3 regions of the Sporolactobacillus sp. Y61 genome follow, and region 3 is predicted to be linked to each of the others. Evidence: a T-box and tRNA genes for the amino acid it is inferred to sense, from the RefSeq annotation. Region 3 holds a T-box; the other regions hold tRNA genes.
What was found. A T-box is a leader RNA that pairs with one kind of tRNA and senses whether it is charged. The one in region 3 lies ahead of ABNN70_RS13450 (valine--tRNA ligase), so its partner is inferred to be a tRNA-Val.
Positions count from the first base shown of each region.

Region 1 (6,691 bases), 1.0 Mb from region 3:
AAGGACGTGCCGAATTCTTCATTATAGGCTTTGATTGCATCATGCAGGCCCTGATTGGTCGGAAGCATATTGTCATTATTAGAAGCATTGAGGCTGAAGGTCACTGCAACTTTCAGCGTTTGGCCGCCATTCTTCCTGTGTTCAGCATTGACACGCTGAAATTCGTTGAAATACATCATCGCCATGGGCGTACTTGCTTTGCCACCCCCTACATGCGTCGTTAATAAGGCGTTATATTTGCCTTCATTTGAACGATTACGCCAGTTCTTGAAAATATCTTCAACCACTAATCGAACATGATCCGGGTTTTCATCATAGAAGCTTGGTTCAACTGCATCGTCCATATCTTCCTGCGACAAATTTTTAATCTTGTCTTTGATTTGCGCGTCTGTCCATTTGGGATAACGCTCACGATAGAATTTCGGTAAGTATTCCCTCTTCATCTGCTCTTCGTCAATGGTTGTTTCAAAATCAACTTTGAAGCCCAGGACGTTTCGATCGGCAATGGCTTCACGAATCGTATACGCATGAAGCAGCGGGCCGAAGATGTCTTCTGTACGAAGTCCGGTCGTCGTCTCATCAAACATTGGTGTTCCGGTATAACCCACCCATGCTGATTTTTTGAACGCTTTTTGAATCTTTGCGAAACTTTCTCCACCCGTAGACCGGTGCGCCTCATCGACAATAAAGACGATGTTTTTATCAGGCGCTTTGAAAGATGCCCGCTTAACAAGTGTCTCGAGCTTTTGAACACTGGTCACAATGATGTTATTGTCTTTACTTTTGAGTTTGCGATTTAAGTCTTTGGTATTATCCGTATTTTGAACACTTCCAAGTGCATCTTCTGTGCTGTCCGGATCATATGCCTGATAGTTTTCATTTGTTTGTTTCGTCAAGGCGATTCGGTCAACAACAAAAACGACTTTATCCACTTTAGGCATGCGACTGGCAAGCCATGCGGTTTTGAAACTTGTGATGGTTTTACCGGAACCCGTTGTGTGCCATATGTAACCGACCTTGTTCATTCCAAGTTCAAAATCAATGTGCTTCAGTTTTTCAATAACATTTTGCGTAGCATATACCTGGTAAGGACGCATGACTTTAAGCATCTGCTTATTTTTCGTCCCATCCAGAATCATATAATTCGTCGCCATTTGATGGGCCATTGGAATGCTAAGCATGGAATCCGCAAACTCTTTCCAGTTTCGTACGATGGTATTGTCGCTTTTACGCTGCCAGTTAAATGCAAAATCCTTATTGAATTTATCGGCCGTTGTATTGGCCATATACTTGACATTATTTGGCGTGATCGCAACTAAAATCTGCAAGGTTGAAAAAATATCGCGGTATTGATTTTCATCAGCATATTGATGCATTTGATTCAGTGCTTCATTCACATCATGCGTTTCACGCTTCTCTTCAATCTGAATAATCGGTAAACCGTTGATCATAAGTGTCGTATCGAAACGGCGATTTGGCTTACCGGTAATGACCGCCGGCCGTTCAATTTGATTGACTACCTGATAGACGGTATTGCCTGCCCCAATCTGTTTCTGATCGAATACGGTTAAGAAGACATGTCGCCCATCATCCAGATCAATCTCAATTTGCGATACACCGTTTAAACCGTATAAGAATTGCCCCGCTTCATAAGGCGTTTTAAGGTCGGAGATGATTTTCTTTACCTGATTAAATTCAACAGTACTTAGCGGATGATCAAGCGTGTTATGATTATGCTGTTCAAGAATGGCTTTAAAATTAGCCCAAAGCTGATCTGTCGTTTTGATTTGCGGTTCATATTTCCAGAGTTTCGTTTTAACCACGTAATCAAGCGGTTTTTCATGAACTGCAGAATCACCCGTTCTTTTTAAGTGTTCAGGCGCTGTAATGGTTCCACTGGTTATATACTGAATCAGTTCCGTTTCAAATCGGGTTTCATTCATCATAAGTAGCCTCCTCTAACCGTTTTAAAAGAATGACCTTCTCAGATTCTGCCACGCGATTTCGCAGCGCGTGCAAACGTAGCTGTTTAAAATAGACCTCTCCGATATTTTTCTGCTTTTCGATTGATGGAAGCTTTGGCATTTTAAGTTCTTTAAGCTGCCTCAACGTATATTTCAATACTTGTGAACCTTGCAGTCCGATCATCAATTGTTTTCGGATGGTCTTATTTTCATTAAGCAGATAAACCAGATATTTCGAGTCGATGTGATTCTCTGGATCGAGCCTCACATAATTTTGCGTGTAGAGATAATTTTCGTGAACTTTTCTTACCATAGAAGCGGTGCCTGAAGTCAGACTGAATACAACATCCCCGGCGTGCAACGTGTTCACTTTATCCCTTGTACGTATTTGTTTATTGTCGTTATCCGGCGAAACCATGCCAACCAGATCATCTGATAAATCGGTCTGACTGTAAAAATAGTAGAGCGGTGCCTGTTCATCGAAACTTTCAGTGAGCCGAAACTGTGGTGAGCCGCTGACCAGCTCAACCCTCTCACTTAATTTTTTCATAAACACCGTGCCTTTCTAAAATTACGTTTTTGATGATATAAATATATCATGGGAAAATAGATTTTGCAACATAAAATTTTAATTTCGCAAAATTACATTTTAAACAATAAAACATTCGCCGGCTGAAATCGCATAAGCTTTTTTGTACCACAACAAAAAAGCGATCATTTTGCTTCTTCGGCAAAATGATCGCTTCGTTCATATATTCTCCGATGGAGCCTAGCGGGATCGAACCGCTGACCTCCTGCGTGCAAAGCAGGCGCTCTCCCAGCTGAGCTAAGGCCCCATAATATGGAGCGGAAGACGGGATTCAAACCCGCGACCCCCACCATGGCAAGGTGATGTTCTATCACTGAACTACTTCCGCAAAATAAAGGGTGTATAAAAATGCCACCCATTTTAATAAATAAAGTAAAGTGCGGATGAGAGGACTTGAACCTCCACGCCCGGTAAAGGGCACTAGAACCTGAATCTAGCGCGTCTGCCAATTCCGCCACACCCGCATCATATGGTGGGCCATGAAGGCCTCGAACCTTCGACCCTCTGATTAAGAGTCAGATGCTCTGCCAACTGAGCTAATGGCCCACAGGTATAAGTGGTGGAGGGAGAAGGATTCGAACCTTCGTACCCTGAGGGAACGGATTTACAGTCCGTCGCGTTTAACCACTTCGCTATCCCTCCACGGTAAGCGCTGCAAACTATGGTGCCGGTCAGAGGACTTGAACCCCCAACCTACTGATTACAAGTCAGTTGCTCTACCAATTGAGCTAGACCGGCGAAATGATGGAGGATATAGGGCTCGAACCTATGACCCTCTGCTTGTAAGGCAGACGCTCTCCCAGCTGAGCTAATCCTCCATGGTGACCCGTACGGGATTCGAACCCATGAACCCACCGTGAAAGGGTGGTGTCTTAACCACTTGACGAACGGGCCATATCCTTTTTCTTTCGCAATCGACGTTCTTTATTATATCTAGAATGGACAGGCTTGTAAAGTAAAATATAAAAACTTATATTTTCTGAATATTACCAGGCTCTATCAGTCTGTTCTACATTCCCTGCCTTTATACCTGTTTTACACCTATCCCGAAAAGCAGAAATCCCGTCTCGCCACCTCACAGAACATTTACCACCCTGCTCATTTCGACCGCTCCCATGACACGGGCAAAGAGATGGATGAGCGAAAGGCTTTGGCTGTGATTATTTTGAAACCGGGACGTCGCCCAGATATTCTTCAAGCGCAAGTCCTCTCTTAAATATAGTGGTTGCAGCGGAACGTCCGACATATCTCAGATGCCACGCCTCATATTCATAACCGGTAATGGATTCTTTCCCTTTCGGATAACGGATGATAAATCCATATTCATGCGCATGCTGCGTGAGCCAGGCCGCTTCCCGTGTCCTGCCAAAAGCTTCAGTTGCCGCATATTGGCCGTTACGTCCTGATACATCAATGGAAAGGCCGGTTTCATGTTCGCTTGTTCCCGGGCGTGCGCTGTACGTCAATGCCTTTTTTTCTCCATCTTTGTTCACATAATAATTAAAAAGAGAGACCTGCGTCCGATGAGAACGATAAGCCGAGACGCCTGTCAGCCGGATCCCTTCCTTCTCTGCTGCGGCGAACATGTGCTCAAGCGCATGTGCCGCTTCCTGGCGCATTTTCCTTTTCTCAGATTTTCCGGAAAAAATGAAGGGAACCCGGGCATCAACCAGATTCTTTGGCACATAGCTGTCAGGCAGCTTGAAATATTTATTAACAAGAACCAGAGAGCTGTCCGGATCGGCGACAACATGGATCCCCTTCTGATTCATCGCAGACATTTCATGATCCTGTGTAGACGGGCTTGCTTCCTGACTTTGAGAAGACCGGTTTTCTGCTGATTTTTCAGCCGACTGCGACGCATGATCCGGCTCCTGATGAGATTGCGGAGCTGTGGTGCATGCGGACAGAGAAAGGAGCAGCGCTGCCGTCATTCCCATGAATCTTTTGAGTTTCAATATCACTGTACTCCTGTCTATCTTCAAAATTCTTTAAAAACTAATAAACCTATCATCTCACAAAACAGTCACAATAAAAAGGAACAATGAAGGGATACCACAATTTCCCACCCTTGTTCCGACTGCGTTATCCGCTTACCCGAAAATCAGTTTGACGTTAATGATGATTGAGATAGCAAGCGCACAATCAGTCAAGAGTAATTTACGGTTCAGACGGACGGTTTCCTCATGACGTTCCTGATCCGTTCTGGTTAATTGATGTTCCCGATATCCCCTGATCTCCATGATCTCAGCTCCTGTCCGGATTTCTCATACCATGATTCCCGTTTTCTCTGCTTTTATTCCTCATTTTCAGAATAAACGGCCAGTATATAGAAGGAGTTGATCGTTGATAAAGATCTTGTAAAATTACTGTTTTTTCAGTGTATGTGCAGTAAACTTGACAATGGCCGGCTGAGACATCAGCCGCGCATCCGCCTGACCGATTTTACCTGCAGACAGCTGCTTCGGACCAGACTGACTGCTCTCAAACTGCTTACCGATTTTTGCGAATCGTTCCTCATGATAATCCCAGTCTCTGTAAGTGACCCATCGCCTTTCATGATGCTGCAGGACGGGACTTTTCCGCCTGACCTCTTTCAATGTCCCTGACAGATATTCCCCGAGATGCATGGACGTATTATTTCCATAGCCAACCCCGATCAGGAGGACAAATCCCTGCCTGTTGAAGATTCTGCCAAGGGGAGAATCCATGCCCAGTCCGTCATTCAGCGCGTGCCCGGAAACAATCTGATCCCGTCCGGCTCCCCAGGCCGTAAAAGAATAGATCGGATGACTGCTCCGCCGGACGCCGGGAAACATGCGAAATGTTTCTGCCACGCGGCCCATACCGAGTGTCGGTGTCCGAAGCGGGTCAAATGGAGGCATCTCATGGTAAATCGTTGAAATCCAGCTCTGCGGTACGGTCGGATTTCCCCAGTCAGCCGGGTCTGAAACATCGCCACTGTGTGCGGGCATGACCAGCGTGCCTTCTGACGTCAGGACGTCCTGCAGAGCTTCAATCACCGTCACAGGACCGCCGCACACCCAGCCAATCCGGCTCATGGATGTATGGACGAGCACCGTCATCCCTTTTTTCAAGCCAATTTTTCTCAGATCACTGACCAGGCTGGACCGCGTTACAGGCCGCTTCGTCTGTCTGATCACATCTTTTTCACTCATGCTCCATCTTTCCTTCATTCGCTTTTCTTTATGGCATGACGCCTCAGAGAACTTTGCGGAGCCCGGACTCTTTCGTCAGGCACGCTTTGGTTGTTCTTATACAATCATCCATAGAATTTCTGTACGTTCTTATATCAAAAAAAGCACTCCGATCATTTTCGGAGTGCCTGATCATTCAGAATTCTTTGACCTGCCGGATCATTTGACAATCAATACCGGTACTTTAGACCGCTGAACAACACCATGACTGACACTTCCCAGAAACTCTTTAACACCGCTTAACCCTCTGCTGCCGATCACAATCAGATCATATCCGTTTTCCTCTGCGAATGTCAGAATCGCACGCACAGGCTGACCTTCCTCGACAAACGTATGTGTGCTGTTCGGGAGCTTGCGCAACAGGTTGTCTGCTTTCGACACGATCTCATTTCCATATTTAAATGTCGATTCGCGCACTTCACGGTAAACGTCACCGACAATAAACTGGTTGGCCGGTACCGTGACCACATGGAGCACATCCAGTACGGTACGTCCGTCCAGTTCGGTAATTTCAATCGCCTTTTTCAGTGCTTTTTTAGACAGATCTGAATCATCATAGGAAACCAGTATTTTCTTAAAAAGCATGATCAATCACCGCCTCTGACATTTTTTTCATGCCTCAGGAGATCTGTTTCTCTCTCTATTTTAAATCAGACGGACAGATTATGAAAGCAGATTTTCATGTGGGCGATGACTCGTCTGTCCATAAATTTCCGGATGTGACAAAGCAGACCGTCACAATTACCCCCTTACATTTTATTAATATCTGCGTTATATTAAAGTTTGCATAATTAAACATAATAAGTATTATTTGGTAACGTTTTCATTATTTCGTCCAAGCCGGTCTTTCGCGGCTCACTATGCGATCAGATCACCTGAATTCGTTGATAATAGAGGTTGTGTATATGAAAAAGGGATAT
Region 1 covers NZ_CP159510.1:585,556-592,246, forward strand. The annotation lists gene ABNN70_RS02835 (HsdR family type I site-specific deoxyribonuclease) at 1-1,943, opposite strand, end outside; gene ABNN70_RS02840 (restriction endonuclease subunit S) at 1,936-2,514, opposite strand; tRNA gene ABNN70_RS02845 (tRNA-Ala) at 2,728-2,800, opposite strand; tRNA gene ABNN70_RS02850 (tRNA-Gly) at 2,807-2,881, opposite strand; tRNA gene ABNN70_RS02855 (tRNA-Leu) at 2,932-3,017, opposite strand; tRNA gene ABNN70_RS02860 (tRNA-Lys) at 3,024-3,099, opposite strand; tRNA gene ABNN70_RS02865 (tRNA-Tyr) at 3,111-3,195, opposite strand; tRNA gene ABNN70_RS02870 (tRNA-Thr) at 3,216-3,291, opposite strand; tRNA gene ABNN70_RS02875 (tRNA-Val) at 3,299-3,371, opposite strand; tRNA gene ABNN70_RS02880 (tRNA-Glu) at 3,373-3,447, opposite strand; gene ABNN70_RS02885 (M15 family metallopeptidase) at 3,714-4,511, opposite strand; gene ABNN70_RS02890 (hypothetical protein) at 4,647-4,796, opposite strand; gene ABNN70_RS02895 (AAC(3) family N-acetyltransferase) at 4,920-5,732, opposite strand; gene ABNN70_RS02900 (universal stress protein) at 5,931-6,356, opposite strand; gene ABNN70_RS02905 (DMT family transporter) at 6,677-6,691, shown strand, end outside.
Region 1: it has a tRNA-Val gene. The T-box ahead of ABNN70_RS13450 (valine--tRNA ligase) is inferred to sense a tRNA for this amino acid. The anticodon was not compared.

Region 2 (6,691 bases), 1.1 Mb from region 3:
ACAACCAGGATGTTGGCTCAGAAGCAGCCACCATTTAAAGAGTGCGTAATAGCTCACTGGTCGAGTGGCGCCGCGCCGAAAATGTAACGGGGCTAAGCGCAGCACCGAAGCCGCGGATGACTCTTTCAGAGTCATGGTAGGGGAGCGTTCCAGAGGCCGGGAAGGTCTGCCGGAAGGCAGGCTGGAGCGTCTGGAAGTGAGAATGCCGGTATGAGTAACGAAAAGAGGAGTGAGAATCTCCTCCGTCGAAAGCCCGAGGGTTCCTGGGGAAGGTTCGTCCGCCCAGGGTCAGTCGGGGCCTAAGCCGAGGCCGAAAGGCGTAGGCGATGGACAACAGGTGGATATTCCTGTACCGCTGGAACACGTTTGAGTGAAGGGGGGACGCAGGAAGGCGAGGTCAGCGCACGGATGGAAGCGTGCGTTCAAGCCGCGAGGCCGGCAGCGAGGCAAATCCCGCTGTCTGAGGCCGGACGGTGATGAGGAGGGAAATTTAAGTACCGAAGGGCCACAACCTACACTGCCTAGAAAAGCCTCTGGCGAGTGAACCAGCGCCCGTACCCAAACCGACACAGGTGGGCAAGAAGAGAATTCTGAGACGCTCGGGAGAACTCTCGTTAAGGAACTCGGCAAAATCACCCCGTAACTTCGGGAGAAGGGGTGCTCAAAGGGCCTTCGGGCCCTCTGAGCCGCAGTGAAAAGATCCAAGCGACTGTTTACCAAAAACACAGGTTTCTGCTAAACCGAAAGGTGATGTATAGGGGCTGACACCTGCCCGGTGCTGGAAGGTTAAGAGGAGAGGTCATCCCTTCGGGGAGAAGCTTTGAACCGAAGCCCCAGTAAACGGCGGCCGTAACTATAACGGTCCTAAGGTAGCGAAATTCCTTGTCGGGTAAGTTCCGACCCGCACGAAAGGTGTAACGATTTGGATACTGTCTCAACGAGAGACCCGGTGAAATTATAGTACCTGTGAAGATGCAGGTTACCCGCGACAGGACGGAAAGACCCCATGGAGCTTTACTGCAGCCTGATATTGGATGTGGGTATCGATTGTACAGGATAGGCAGGAGCCTTTGACGCCGGACCGCCAGGTTCGGCTGAGGCGCCGGTGGGATACTGCCCTTTCGATACCGACATTCTAACCCGGGACCGTGATCCGGTCCGGAGACAGTGTCAGGCAGGCAGTTTGACTGGGGCGGTCGCCTCCCAAAAGGTAACGGAGGCGCCCAAAGGTTCCCTCAGAATGGTTGGAAATCATTCGCAGAGTGTAAAGGCACAAGGGAGCTTGACTGCGAGACCCACAAGTCGAGCAGGGACGAAAGTCGGGCTTAGTGATCCGGTGGCACCGCATGGAAGGGCCATCGCTCAACGGATAAAAGCTACCCTGGGGATAACAGGCTTATCTCCCCCAAGAGTTCACATCGACGGGGAGGTTTGGCACCTCGATGTCGGCTCATCGCATCCTGGGGCTGAAGTAGGTCCCAAGGGTTGGGCTGTTCGCCCATTAAAGCGGTACGCGAGCTGGGTTCAGAACGTCGTGAGACAGTTCGGTCCCTATCCGTCGCGGGCGCAGGAAATTTGAGGAGAGCTGTCCTTAGTACGAGAGGACCGGGATGGACACACCGCTGGTGTACCAGTTGTTCCGCCAGGAGCAGACGCTGGGTAGCTATGTGTGGACGGGATAAGTGCTGAAAGCATCTAAGCATGAAGCCCCCTCCAAGATGAGATTTCCCACAGCTTTAAGCTGGTAAGGCCCCTCAGAGATGATGAGGTGGATAGGTCTGGAGTGGAAGCGCGGTGACGCGTGAAGCGGACAGATACTAATCGGCCGAGGGCTTAACCCAAAGTCAGCGGACAGAAGGAAAAAAGACGTGCTGTATCTTTCGTTACCGGTTTTGAGGGGTCGCCCGACCCCGGGTGATTTTCAAGTCTGGCGGTCATAGCGAAGAGGTCACACCCGTTCCCATCCCGAACACGGTCGTTAAGCTCTTCTGTGCCGATGGTAGTGGGGGGCTGTCCCCCTGTGAGAGTAGGTCACTGCCAGGCGATATGGAGGATTAGCTCAGCTGGGAGAGCGTCTGCCTTACAAGCAGAGGGTCATAGGTTCGAGCCCTATATCCTCCATTTTCATGCCGGTCTAGCTCAATTGGTAGAGCAACTGAATCGTAATCAGTAGGTTGGGGGTTCAAGTCCTCTGACCGGCACTGTTTTAATCTGTGTGAGCCACTAGCTCAGGGGTAGAGCATCTGACTTTTAATCAGAGGGTCGAAGGTTCAAATCCTTCGTGGCTCACCATTTGTTATTATATTTATTCATTCCGGATATTACATATTGCGGAAGTAGTTCAGTGGTAGAACACCACCTTGCCATGGTGGGGGTCGCGGGTTCGAATCCCGTCTTCCGCTCCATTTCATTTACCAGTGTGCCGGGGTGGCGAAATTGGCAGACGCACAGGACTTAAAATCCTGCGGTAGGTGACTACCGTGCCGGTTCGAGTCCGGCCCTCGGCACCATTTATTCTGTTATTTTGCGCCCTTAGCTCAATTGGATAGAGCGTCTGACTACGGATCAGAAGGTTGGGGATTCGAGTTCTCTAGGGCGCATTTTCGGGAAGTGGCTCAGCTTGGTAGAGCACCACGTTCGGGACGTGGGGGTCGCAGGTTCAAATCCTGTCTTCCCGATTTTTTTATACAGGATTTTGTCCGAATGGGGCCTTAGCTCAGCCGGGAGAGCGCCTGCTTTGCACGCAGGAGGTTCGGGAGTTCGATCCTCCCAGGCTCCACTTACAGCTTTGTTATATGAAGTTAAAGTGAAATTTACGGTGCTTCCGTCTCGTTAAAGAAGCAACGTAAATTTTTTTATCTTTTATGAATGCCGGGAATTTTGCAGGGAAGAATTTTTAGATAAGTAAAGCTTCTGACAGCTGACAGGCTCCCTCAAATTTCTCCTCCATAAGTTCTTCCTGTTCCGTTATTTTTCCAAATTGGGGATGACAGAGGTTGATTATTTTTGCAAATACATACATAATAAAATTATAGTCAAAGTTAGTCAAGGTCAGGGAGATGGTGCCCCGATGAGGAACATTTCAGATATTATTGAAAAATACATTAAGGATATACTGGACTCAGGTGATGATGCGATTAAGATTAAACGAAGTGAGCTAGCTGAAAAATTTCAGTGTGTTCCCTCCCAGATTAATTATGTTTTAAAAACCCGTTTTTCTGTTGAAAGAGGATATGTCGTTGAAAGTAAACGGGGTGGTGGTGGTTATATTCAGGTGATCAAAGTCCGTCCCGTCACAGATGCCGACTTAATTGATGAAATGATTCATTTAATTGACTACAGTCTGACTGAGAATATGGCCGACTCGATTATTGTTCATCTTCTGGAAGAAGATGTCATCAGCGAAAGGGAAGCAAGGCTGATGCTCAGCGCTACTGATCGTGGTGTGCTCGATTTTGGTATCCCGATAAGAGACGAAATGCGTGCGAATATTTTAAAGGCGATGTTGCAGTCACTGACGTACAGACGCTGATCAGGCAGCACCCTGAGCATGGATCCCGATATTTTTTGTTGGCAGGGAATGAAGGAATTTTTCAGCAGGGTGCAGAAATAATAAGTAAGTGGTTGAAAATAAAGTGATGCAAAACGGACAGCTGGAGTGACTTTGGTTGAACCATTACAGAATGTTCACTACAATAGACAGAACAGGAAAGAGTATTCCTGTCTGATACCCGGTAGTCGGCGGGATGTGGTCAACGGAGGAGCTTTTCGAATAAGGTACAGTTAAGGTTCTTTTTTAATCATGTGATCCATCCTGCGGACAGTGGATATGAAAAGGGGGCCACAATCATGATGTTTGGACGATTTACAGAACGCGCTCAAAAAGTGCTCGCACTCTCTCAGGAAGAAGCCATGAGACTTGGTCATAATAATATCGGCACGGAACATATTCTTCTTGGTTTGGTCCGGGAAGGTGACGGTATCGCAGCCAAGGCGCTTAAGGCGTTGAACCTCAGTCCGGAGAAAATCCAGAAGGAAGTGGAGGCACTGATCGGACGCGGGAGCGAAACGGTTCAGACGCCACACTATACGCCCAGAGCAAAAAGGGTCATTGAATTGTCAATGGATGAAGCACGAAAGATTGGTCATTCTTACGTGGGTACAGAACATATTCTGCTTGGACTGATACGTGAAGGTGAAGGCGTGGCTGCCCGGGTACTCAATAATCTGGGTGTCAGCCTGAATAAGGCAAGACAGCAGGTTTTACAGCTGCTTGGGAGTCATGAAGCTACGTCCGGTGGTTCACAGAGCCGCAATGCAGCTCATGCCAGCACGCCGACTCTGGACAGCCTGGCAAGGGACCTGACTTCTATGGCCAGTGAAGGAAACCTGGATCCGGTTATCGGAAGAAGTAAGGAAATTGAACGGGTGATTGAAGTACTGAGCAGAAGAACGAAAAATAACCCGGTTCTGATCGGAGAACCGGGTGTCGGGAAAACCGCTGTTGCAGAAGGCCTGGCACAGGAAATTGATAATAATGAAGTGCCCGAGATTCTCCGTGACAAACGGGTCATGACATTAGATATGGGAACTGTTGTGGCCGGAACAAAATACCGCGGGGAGTTTGAAGATCGGCTGAAAAAAGTAATGGATGAAATCAGACAGGCGGGCAATATCATTCTGTTCATCGACGAACTTCATACGCTGATTGGTGCGGGTGGTGCTGAAGGGGCAATAGATGCTTCGAACATTCTTAAACCCTCTCTGTCCCGCGGAGAATTGCAGTGTATCGGAGCCACAACTATTGATGAGTATAGAAAGTATATTGAGAAAGATGCGGCTCTTGAACGCCGATTCCAGCCGATTACAGTTAAAGAGCCGACAAAGGAACAGTCAGTCCTGATATTAAAGGGACTTCGCGACCGTTATGAAGCGCATCATCGGGTTAAGATTACGGATGAGGCGATAGAGGCCGCTGTACGCCTCTCAGACCGCTATATTTCCGACCGCTTCCTTCCCGATAAGGCGATTGATTTAATGGATGAGGCCTCATCTAAAGTACGTCTGCGTTCTTATACGGCTCCGCCGAACCTTAAAGAACTGGAGCAGAAGCTTGAGACGGTGAAAAAAGAAAAGGATGCAGCAGTTCAAAGTCAGGAATTTGAGAAGGCCGCCTCACTCCGTGATCATGAGCAGAAGCTGAAAGAACAGGTAGATCTCTGCGAAAAAGAGTGGAAAGAAAAACAGGGGCAAGAAAACACCCAGGTGCTTCCAAATGACATTGCGCTGGTTGTTGCCAACTGGACAGGAATTCCTGTCGTCCGTATGGAACAGAAGGAGAGCGAGCGTTTGCTGCATATGGAAGAAATTCTGCACAAACGTGTTATCGGTCAGGATGAAGCGATCACAGCAATTTCACACGCTGTCCGGAGAGCACGGGCAGGTCTTAAAGATCCCAAACGTCCGATTGGTTCATTTATCTTTCTTGGCCCTACCGGTGTGGGGAAAACGGAGCTGGCCCGGGCGGTTGCGGAAACGCTCTTTGGTGATGAAGAAGCGATTATCCGTATTGATATGTCCGAATATATGGAGAAGCACACAACTTCCCGGCTTGTCGGCTCTCCTCCGGGTTACGTCGGCCATGATGAGGGCGGACAGCTGACGGAAAAAGTACGACGGAAGCCTTATTCAGTGATTCTTTTTGATGAAATTGAAAAAGCACATCCCGATGTTTTCAATATTCTCCTTCAGGTACTGGATGATGGCAGACTGACGGATTCGAAGGGACGGACCGTTGATTTTCGGAACACAGCGATCATCATGACATCAAATGTCGGCGCTACCGAACTCAAACGGAACAAATATGTTGGCTTTACCGTCGGAGACAAGGGAGAGGAATATAAAGAAATGAAGGGGAAGGTGATGACCGAACTGAAACGGGCATTCCGACCTGAATTTCTGAACCGGATTGATGAGATTATTGTGTTCCACCATTTGACCAAGCCTCAGCTGATGGAGATTGTTTCGCTTCTGGCTGAACGTCTGAAACATCGTCTGTCCAGCCAGGGTATTGTCATCGATTTGACCGATGCGGCTAAGAGCCGGATCGTTGAGGAAGGTTATGATCCCGAATACGGTGCCCGTCCACTGCGTCGTGCGCTGCAAAAACGCGTTGAAGATAAATTGTCCGAAGAGCTGCTTATGGGGCATATTACTAAGGGAACCCATGTTGTTATTGATTATCAAGACGGTGATTATACAGTTAACAAAAAAGAAGCAGCAGTCGCGAAATCCTGATGTCCGGCAGGCCGGACCGTTTTTGCGGCTAAAAGAGCCAAAGCCTGAAAAAAGCCTTGGCTCTTTTGCACTTTAAGAAAGTAAAAAATGTTCGGAAAGACCAGGTTTCTGGCGGTGTCTGCGACTTGTCAGTCGTCAGGTTTTCTTAATAGATCCCGAATTTTTAATTGAATCAGGCAAGGTGATTAAATGGCAAAGGCAAAATCAGTATTTATATGCCAGGAATGTGGCTATAAAAGCCCCAAATGGATGGGACGCTGTCCGGAGTGCCGGAACTGGAATACCATGGTTGAAGAATTGATACAGCCGGCAAACGCCGCTCATGGCCCGGTTAAAAAAAATAATCGTCCCGCTCTCCTGTCTGATGTGACCCTGGATGAGGAACCAAGGATTA
Region 2 covers NZ_CP159510.1:671,359-678,049, reverse strand. The annotation lists rRNA gene ABNN70_RS03430 (23S ribosomal RNA) at 1-1,841, shown strand, start outside; rRNA gene rrf (5S ribosomal RNA) at 1,927-2,043, shown strand; tRNA gene ABNN70_RS03420 (tRNA-Val) at 2,049-2,121, shown strand; tRNA gene ABNN70_RS03415 (tRNA-Thr) at 2,129-2,201, shown strand; tRNA gene ABNN70_RS03410 (tRNA-Lys) at 2,218-2,292, shown strand; tRNA gene ABNN70_RS03405 (tRNA-Gly) at 2,331-2,405, shown strand; tRNA gene ABNN70_RS03400 (tRNA-Leu) at 2,422-2,510, shown strand; tRNA gene ABNN70_RS03395 (tRNA-Arg) at 2,527-2,600, shown strand; tRNA gene ABNN70_RS03390 (tRNA-Pro) at 2,605-2,678, shown strand; tRNA gene ABNN70_RS03385 (tRNA-Ala) at 2,706-2,779, shown strand; gene ABNN70_RS03380 (CtsR family transcriptional regulator) at 3,071-3,532, shown strand; gene clpC (ATP-dependent protease ATP-binding subunit ClpC) at 3,850-6,297, shown strand; gene radA (DNA repair protein RadA) at 6,487-6,691, shown strand, end outside.
Region 2: it has a tRNA-Val gene. The T-box ahead of ABNN70_RS13450 (valine--tRNA ligase) is inferred to sense a tRNA for this amino acid. The anticodon was not compared.

Region 3 (6,691 bases):
CCTGTTATCCATCGGTCTGCGAGCGGGCAAAAATTGCTGATCAGTTGCGGGCAAAGCATCAGGGACGCCGCCGGTCATTTGTTTTGCCTGATGATTTTTCATTTGATCAGATTAAAAAGCTTTTTGATGTATTATTTATTAATCTCGGACAATCCGGGCCGGTACAGGGCTATGACCGGATTGCAGGATTTATGCAGCAGGTTCTCAATAATCAGGGAGAATCTGTCATGCAGGCCCTTCTCCAGCTCATGATTGAAAAAGGAGGAATGGATCAGGAGACCTCTGACCTGATTAAAGCCGCCTGGTATGAACCGGATGAATGGATTTATCTGGTCGATCTGTTATCTGGTCTGCCTCCGGGTATGGAACTGTCGAACCAGCATGTGAACGGATTTAAAAAGATCTGGGACAGTAAAAATCGGTTAATTGCTTTATTTCTTGCTTATTTTGAAGTCTAGAAGGAGCAGATGCTGCTGATGGTTGCTGAAACTGATGTCGTGCTCAATCGCCTTCTTTTTCAATATGACCTGTACCCGTACCGGATCACACCGTTTGAACGCGTATATAAAATTGAGACGGACAGAGGTCTTTTTGCGTTAAAAAAGAAAAAATTGACGGTTCACCAGATCGAGCATCTGAAAGTTACGTATCAGTTGTCGCAAAATCTGGTGATCGACGCTGTCACGCCACTTCCTTCAAAATACGGAGATCTGGTGATCAGCGGAGATGGGGAAACCTGTTATCTGATGCCGTGGATTGAAGAAACGGTACCGGTTACAGATCTAAAGGAGCGCTACCGAATGCTGTTTATCAAAGCCGGCCAGATGCACAGAGCGACGATGCGCAGGGATACTCAGAATTCTGATGATTTATACGCTCAGCTGACTCAGATTGCAATGGCAAGAAAGCAGGAATGGGAGGGCTTTCTAAACGTTGCGGAACATCATGTATACCCCTCTCCCTTTGAGCAGGTGGTCTTTGATTCGGCCGGTATCCGTCTGTCTCATATTCAGCAGGCCATGACCTTTTTTTCACGCGGGGAGCCAAAAGATGAGGAAGGAAAGGGCATCGGCATGCGTCGCGCGCTATGCCACGGCAGATTGAATCCGAGGCATCTTCTGATTGAACGCGAAAGGTGTCTGCTGGTTAATCTGGAGGAATGCCGGGAAGATTTTTTTATTCTGGAGACCGCCTCACTAATGGAACAGGCCTGTGTGATGTATAACGGGGCGCCACAATGGGAAAAATGGCTTCATGACTATCTGACTGCCTGTCCACTGCGCGAGGAGGAGGGTATTTTTTTATTTCATCTGATGCTCTGCCCGAAAGCACCGTCTCTCTTTTTCAACAGCTACCTGACTGAAAAGAAGAAGGATGAACCGGGTTCTATCCGGAAGTGGATGCGTTTCAGCAGAAATCATAAACTGATGCTCAGCAGTCTGTGGAGCTGGCTGGAAAAAGAAAAAAAACAGGCAGAAGCTGCCAGTCCGAAAGAGGCGGAGTGAATCAGAACCATTTTTTCAGAAAGGAAATATAGATAAAAAAAAGCAGGGCAGTCAGGAGAACATCAAAAGAGGTTGGAAGAAAAATGGTACGGATCAGCTGGAAGAACGCCAGCGGAAGGATGATAATCGCGAGCCCTTCACGACATTTTTTGAAAAATGGCGGAAATCTTTTTTTAAACATACAGAACCCTCTCCCCTGGTCGTCGATTACAAACGCATTGTCCGGGCTGTTGCTATAGTTTATGTATCGTAACAGGAAAGGGTGAGAAAAAAATCAGTGAGGGGGCTTTTCGGACGCACAGGACGTACTCGTGCAGGCGTTGCGACAGGACGCTCCCGTTTTTAGCCTGCGCCTATCCCCACTGATCGTTCGTTGAACCTGTCGGGTTTCTGCGAAAAGTACGCCCTCACCCGGTCTTGCTCGTTTACCCTCATGACGCTGAGGGATCCTGCCCGTTCAGGCGGGATAAGAAGTGTGAACGTTGACTTGACAATGATATAGTGTATATTATATTTAATATAAACACGCGTCATGCGTTACAAGGTAAAATGCCATGACGGGGAGTAGTACACGTCTTCAGGCCTGAAGAAGGATTTCTGATGGATCTTTCTGCAAGAGAGGGAAACCGATACGCTGAGAAGTTTCCCAGGCTGGCGGAGTGGAAGTTGCCCCTGAGCAGTCATTCTTAAAGGCAACGGCTGAGTAGGAATGACCGGTTAATCCGTTAACGTATTTAAGTGTACGTATCTGATACGTAAATTAAGGTGGTACCACGGAGCTTTCTTCGTCCTTGCGATGGAGAAAGCTCTTTTTATACTTTAAAAATTTTTGCGGGGAAAAAATCAGAAAAACGATGCTCCGGCGGCGCACGCAACGTGCCGGCCGGTAAGTTTTTCTTCATTTTCCAAAAAGGGGTTGTAAGTAATGGAAGAGACAAAAGAAATGGCAACGAAATACGATCCTGCAAAAACGGAAGACAAATGGTATCGGACATGGCGGGAAAAAGGCTATTTCAAGGCTGATGGTGATCCGGCGAAGAAGCCTTATTCGATCGTTATTCCGCCGCCAAACGTCACCGGTAAACTGCACCTTGGGCATGCCTGGGATACAACGATGCAGGATCTCCTGATCCGCTTCAAACGGATGCAGGGATATGACGCCCTGTACCTTCCCGGTATGGATCATGCGGGAATTGCCACGCAGGCCAAGGTCGATGCGAAATTGCGTAAGGAAGGGAAATCCCGATATGATCTGGGTCGCGAAAAGTTTCTGGAAGTGGCATGGGAATGGAAAAAGGAATATGCGGCTTTGATTCGTAAACAATGGGCGAAGCTTGGATTGTCGCTGGATTATTCCCGGGAACGCTTTACGCTTGATGAAGGTCTGTCGCGTGCGGTTCGTAAAGTATTTGTTTCCTTGTATAAAAAAGGGCTGATCTATCGCGGGGCTTATATCATCAACTGGGATCCTGCTGCCCGGACCGCCCTGTCGGATATTGAGGTCATCTACAAAGAAATCCCCGGCTATCTGTGGCATGTTAATTATCCATTAAAAGAGGGTTCCGGTTCCATTCAGATTGCCACAACGCGCCCGGAAACCATGCTTGGTGATACAGCCATTGCCGTTCATCCGGATGATGAGAGGTATAAGGATCTGATTGGAAAGACGGCAATCCTGCCCCTTGTCGGTCGTGAAATACCGATTGTTGCCGACCGCTATGTTGACCGTACATTTGGAACCGGTGCTGTGAAGATTACACCGGCGCACGATCCAAACGACTTTGAAGTAGGCAACCGGCATCATCTGCCGCGAATTCTTGTTATTAATGAAGCCGGAAAAATGAATGAGAATGCCGGCAAGTATCAGGGAATGGATCGTGATGCCTGTCGCCGTCAGATTGTCAGCGACCTGAAAGAGACCGGTGCTCTGGCATATACGGAAGAACATACCCATGCCGTCGGTCATTCAGAACGCACCGGTGTGGTGGTTGAGCCCATCTTGTCCACGCAGTGGTTCGTTAAAATGAAGCCACTCGCCGAAGCCTCTTTGAAGATGCAGGAAACAGATGATAAAGTTCATTTTATACCGGACCGCTTTGAAGGTACATACAGACACTGGATGGAAAACATTCGTGACTGGTGTATTTCCCGCCAGCTCTGGTGGGGGCACCGGATACCGGCCTGGTATCATAAGAAAACTGGAGAAGTGTATGTCGGGACGGAAGCGCCGAAGGACAGTGAGAACTGGAAACAGGACGAAGACGTTCTGGACACCTGGTTCAGTTCGGCGCTCTGGCCTTTCTCGACGATGGGCTGGCCGGATGAAGGGGCATCGGATTTTAAACGGTATTTTCCAACCAACGCGCTGGTCACCGGATATGATATTATCTTTTTCTGGGTAGCACGGATGATGTTCCAGTCTACTGAATTTACCGGGAGAAGTCCATTCAGGGATGTTCTGATTCATGGTCTGGTCCGTGATGAACAGGGAAGGAAAATGAGTAAATCGCTCGGCAACGGCATCGATCCGATGGATGTGATTGACAAATATGGAGCAGATGCGCTGCGCTATACACTTGCGACCGGAACGACACCGGGACAGGATCTTACGTTCCAGTGGAGTAAAGTTGAGGCAAACTGGAATTTTGCCAACAAAATATGGAACGCTTCGCGATTTGTGATCATGAATCTTGACGGTTTCTCGATCAGTGAAGTAGATCTGTCAGGAGAAAAATCAGTTGCCGATCGCTGGATTCTTTCCCGTCTGAATGCAACGATAAAAAAGGTGACCTCACTTTACGAAAACTATGATTTCGGCGAAGCGGGACACTATCTCTATCAGTTCATATGGGATGACTACTGCGACTGGTATATTGAAATGGCCAAACTGCCGCTTTACGGAGACGATGAATCGGCCAGTCGGACAACAAAATCCGTTCTTACTTATGTACTGGATAAGATCCTGAAACTTCTGCATCCGATTATGCCTTTTATTACAGAGGAGATCTGGCAGCATCTGCCCCACGAAGGGGAAACCATTATGCACAGTAGCTGGCCGGAATCGAAAGCGGAGTGGAATGATAAAGCAGTGGGAAAACAGATGAGCCTGCTGCAGAATGTGATCCGTACGGTGCGCAGTGTCCGTTCTGAGATGCATGTTGCACCTAAAAAACCCATTGATATGCTTGTGAAAACGGAATCGGATGAGGAGAGCGAACTACTGGAAGCAAACCGTGTCACGCTTGAAAAGTTCTGCAATCCTTCCTCACTGAAAATCAGCACACATATTCAGGCTCCGGATAAGGCAGTTTCAAAAGTGATTACCGGGGCGGATATTTTTCTCCCGCTGTCAGGCCTGATCAATATTGAGGATGAAGTCAGCCGGCTGGGAAAAGAACTGGAAAAGATGAATGCTGAAGTGGAACGCGTACGGAAAAAATTAAGCAATCAGAGGTTCGTGGATAAAGCGCCGGCTGCGATCGTTGATAAAGAACGGGCAAAAGAAACCGACTATCTGCAGAAACGTGACAAAATTGAAAAACGAATTGCTGAATTGAAAGCCTGAAAGTAGACAAAACACATATAGCTGCGCAAAATAAACGGTAAGGGGGTTTTCCCCTTATCGTTTATTTTTTTTGGAGGTCAGGTTATATGTTTAAATCTGCTGAAGAAGCGCTTTCATGGATTCACGGTCTGAACAATGAGCCAGGCAAACCCGGGACGGAAAGAATGAAGTGGATGCTGGATAGAATGAGGCATCCCGAACATCGGCTGCGTTCCGTCCATGTCGGAGGAACAAACGGCAAGGGATCGACTGTCTGCTTTCTCTGGCATATCTATCAGGAAGAAGGGTTGAAAGTCGGTACCTTCACCTCTCCTTATATCACATCATTTAATGAACGGATGATGGTCAACGGGGAAGCGATCAGTGATGACGATCTGGTACGTGCAGCCAATATCGTTTATCCCGTGGTGAAAGAGGCTGCCCATGAAACAAATCTTGGCCGGCCGTCGGAATTCGAAGTCGTGACCCTGATCAGTTTTGTTTATTTTGGCCGGATGAATCCCTGTGATCTGGTTCTTTATGAAGTGGGGCTTGGTGGTCGCCTGGATCCAACCAATGTGATTTTCCCGCTCGTTTCGATCATTACGAATGTGGGGATGGACCACATGCAGCAGCTTGGGGACACGCTGGAGAAGATTGCAAAAGAGAAAGCAGGGATCATAAAACATGGCGTCGGTGTGATTACAACAGTCGAGAATCCACAGGTCCTCAGCGTGCTGCGCAGGACGGCGAAGGCAGAACAGGCAAACATCTATGTGATCGGGGATGAATTCCGGGTGCAATCTGCCGGACATGATGAAGCCGGCGAACATTTTGACTTTGACAGTTTATATATTCATGAAAAAGATCTGATGATCCGGATGAAGGGCCAGTATCAGCTGAAGAATGCTGCGGCGGCACTGATGGCTGTTGATTTTCTTCAGAGCTTTTTTGGCCTGACACCTGAAAAAGAAAGCATTCGGAACGGACTGCGGAAAGCCGTATGGCCGGGCCGTTTTGAAACCGTATCCAGAGATCCGCTGATTATTCTGGACGGGGCGCATAACCTGCAGGGGACAGAAGCCCTGGTTCAGACCGTTAAGCGTTATTATCCGGGAAGAAAAATCCATGTCCTCTATGCGGTTATGAAAGACAAGGAGTACAGCCGGATGATTCCACGGATCGAATCCATTGCTGCAGATATGACTTTTACCACGATTGCCTCTTCCCGTGCGGCGCACAGCCACGATCTTTATGAAGTTTCATCTCATACACGAAAAAGGGAAAATAGAAGCTGGCAGACAGCACTTGAAAAGCTGATTTCTGAAACACAAGATCGGGATGTGCTGCTTGCCTGTGGTTCCCTGTATTTTATTGCACAGATCCGCCGCTATATTTACAGACACCATAAGGATTTGCAGCTTCATCTGAATTGAACGTTTATGCCGAATCTTAAAAAACAGGGGGAGAATGAAGAAGGTTTTGAAAAACCTTTCCAAATTATTATAAAATTTGATACAATACACTTAGTCAAATAGTATGATTTTACCTTTTCGCAACCAGACGAAAAGGAGGCAGTTCTGATGAGTAAAGCAAAACAAAGATGCCTCTGGCTGACATGGATGATCCTTTTTGCCGTGTC
Region 3 covers NZ_CP159510.1:2,794,696-2,801,386, reverse strand. The annotation lists gene ABNN70_RS13465 (hypothetical protein) at 1-458, shown strand, start outside; gene ABNN70_RS13460 (spore coat protein YsxE) at 477-1,505, shown strand; gene ABNN70_RS13455 (hypothetical protein) at 1,507-1,686, opposite strand; T-box leader at 2,051-2,301, shown strand; gene ABNN70_RS13450 (valine--tRNA ligase) at 2,431-5,070, shown strand; gene ABNN70_RS13445 (folylpolyglutamate synthase/dihydrofolate synthase family protein) at 5,157-6,485, shown strand; gene ABNN70_RS13440 (sensor domain-containing diguanylate cyclase) at 6,633-6,691, shown strand, end outside.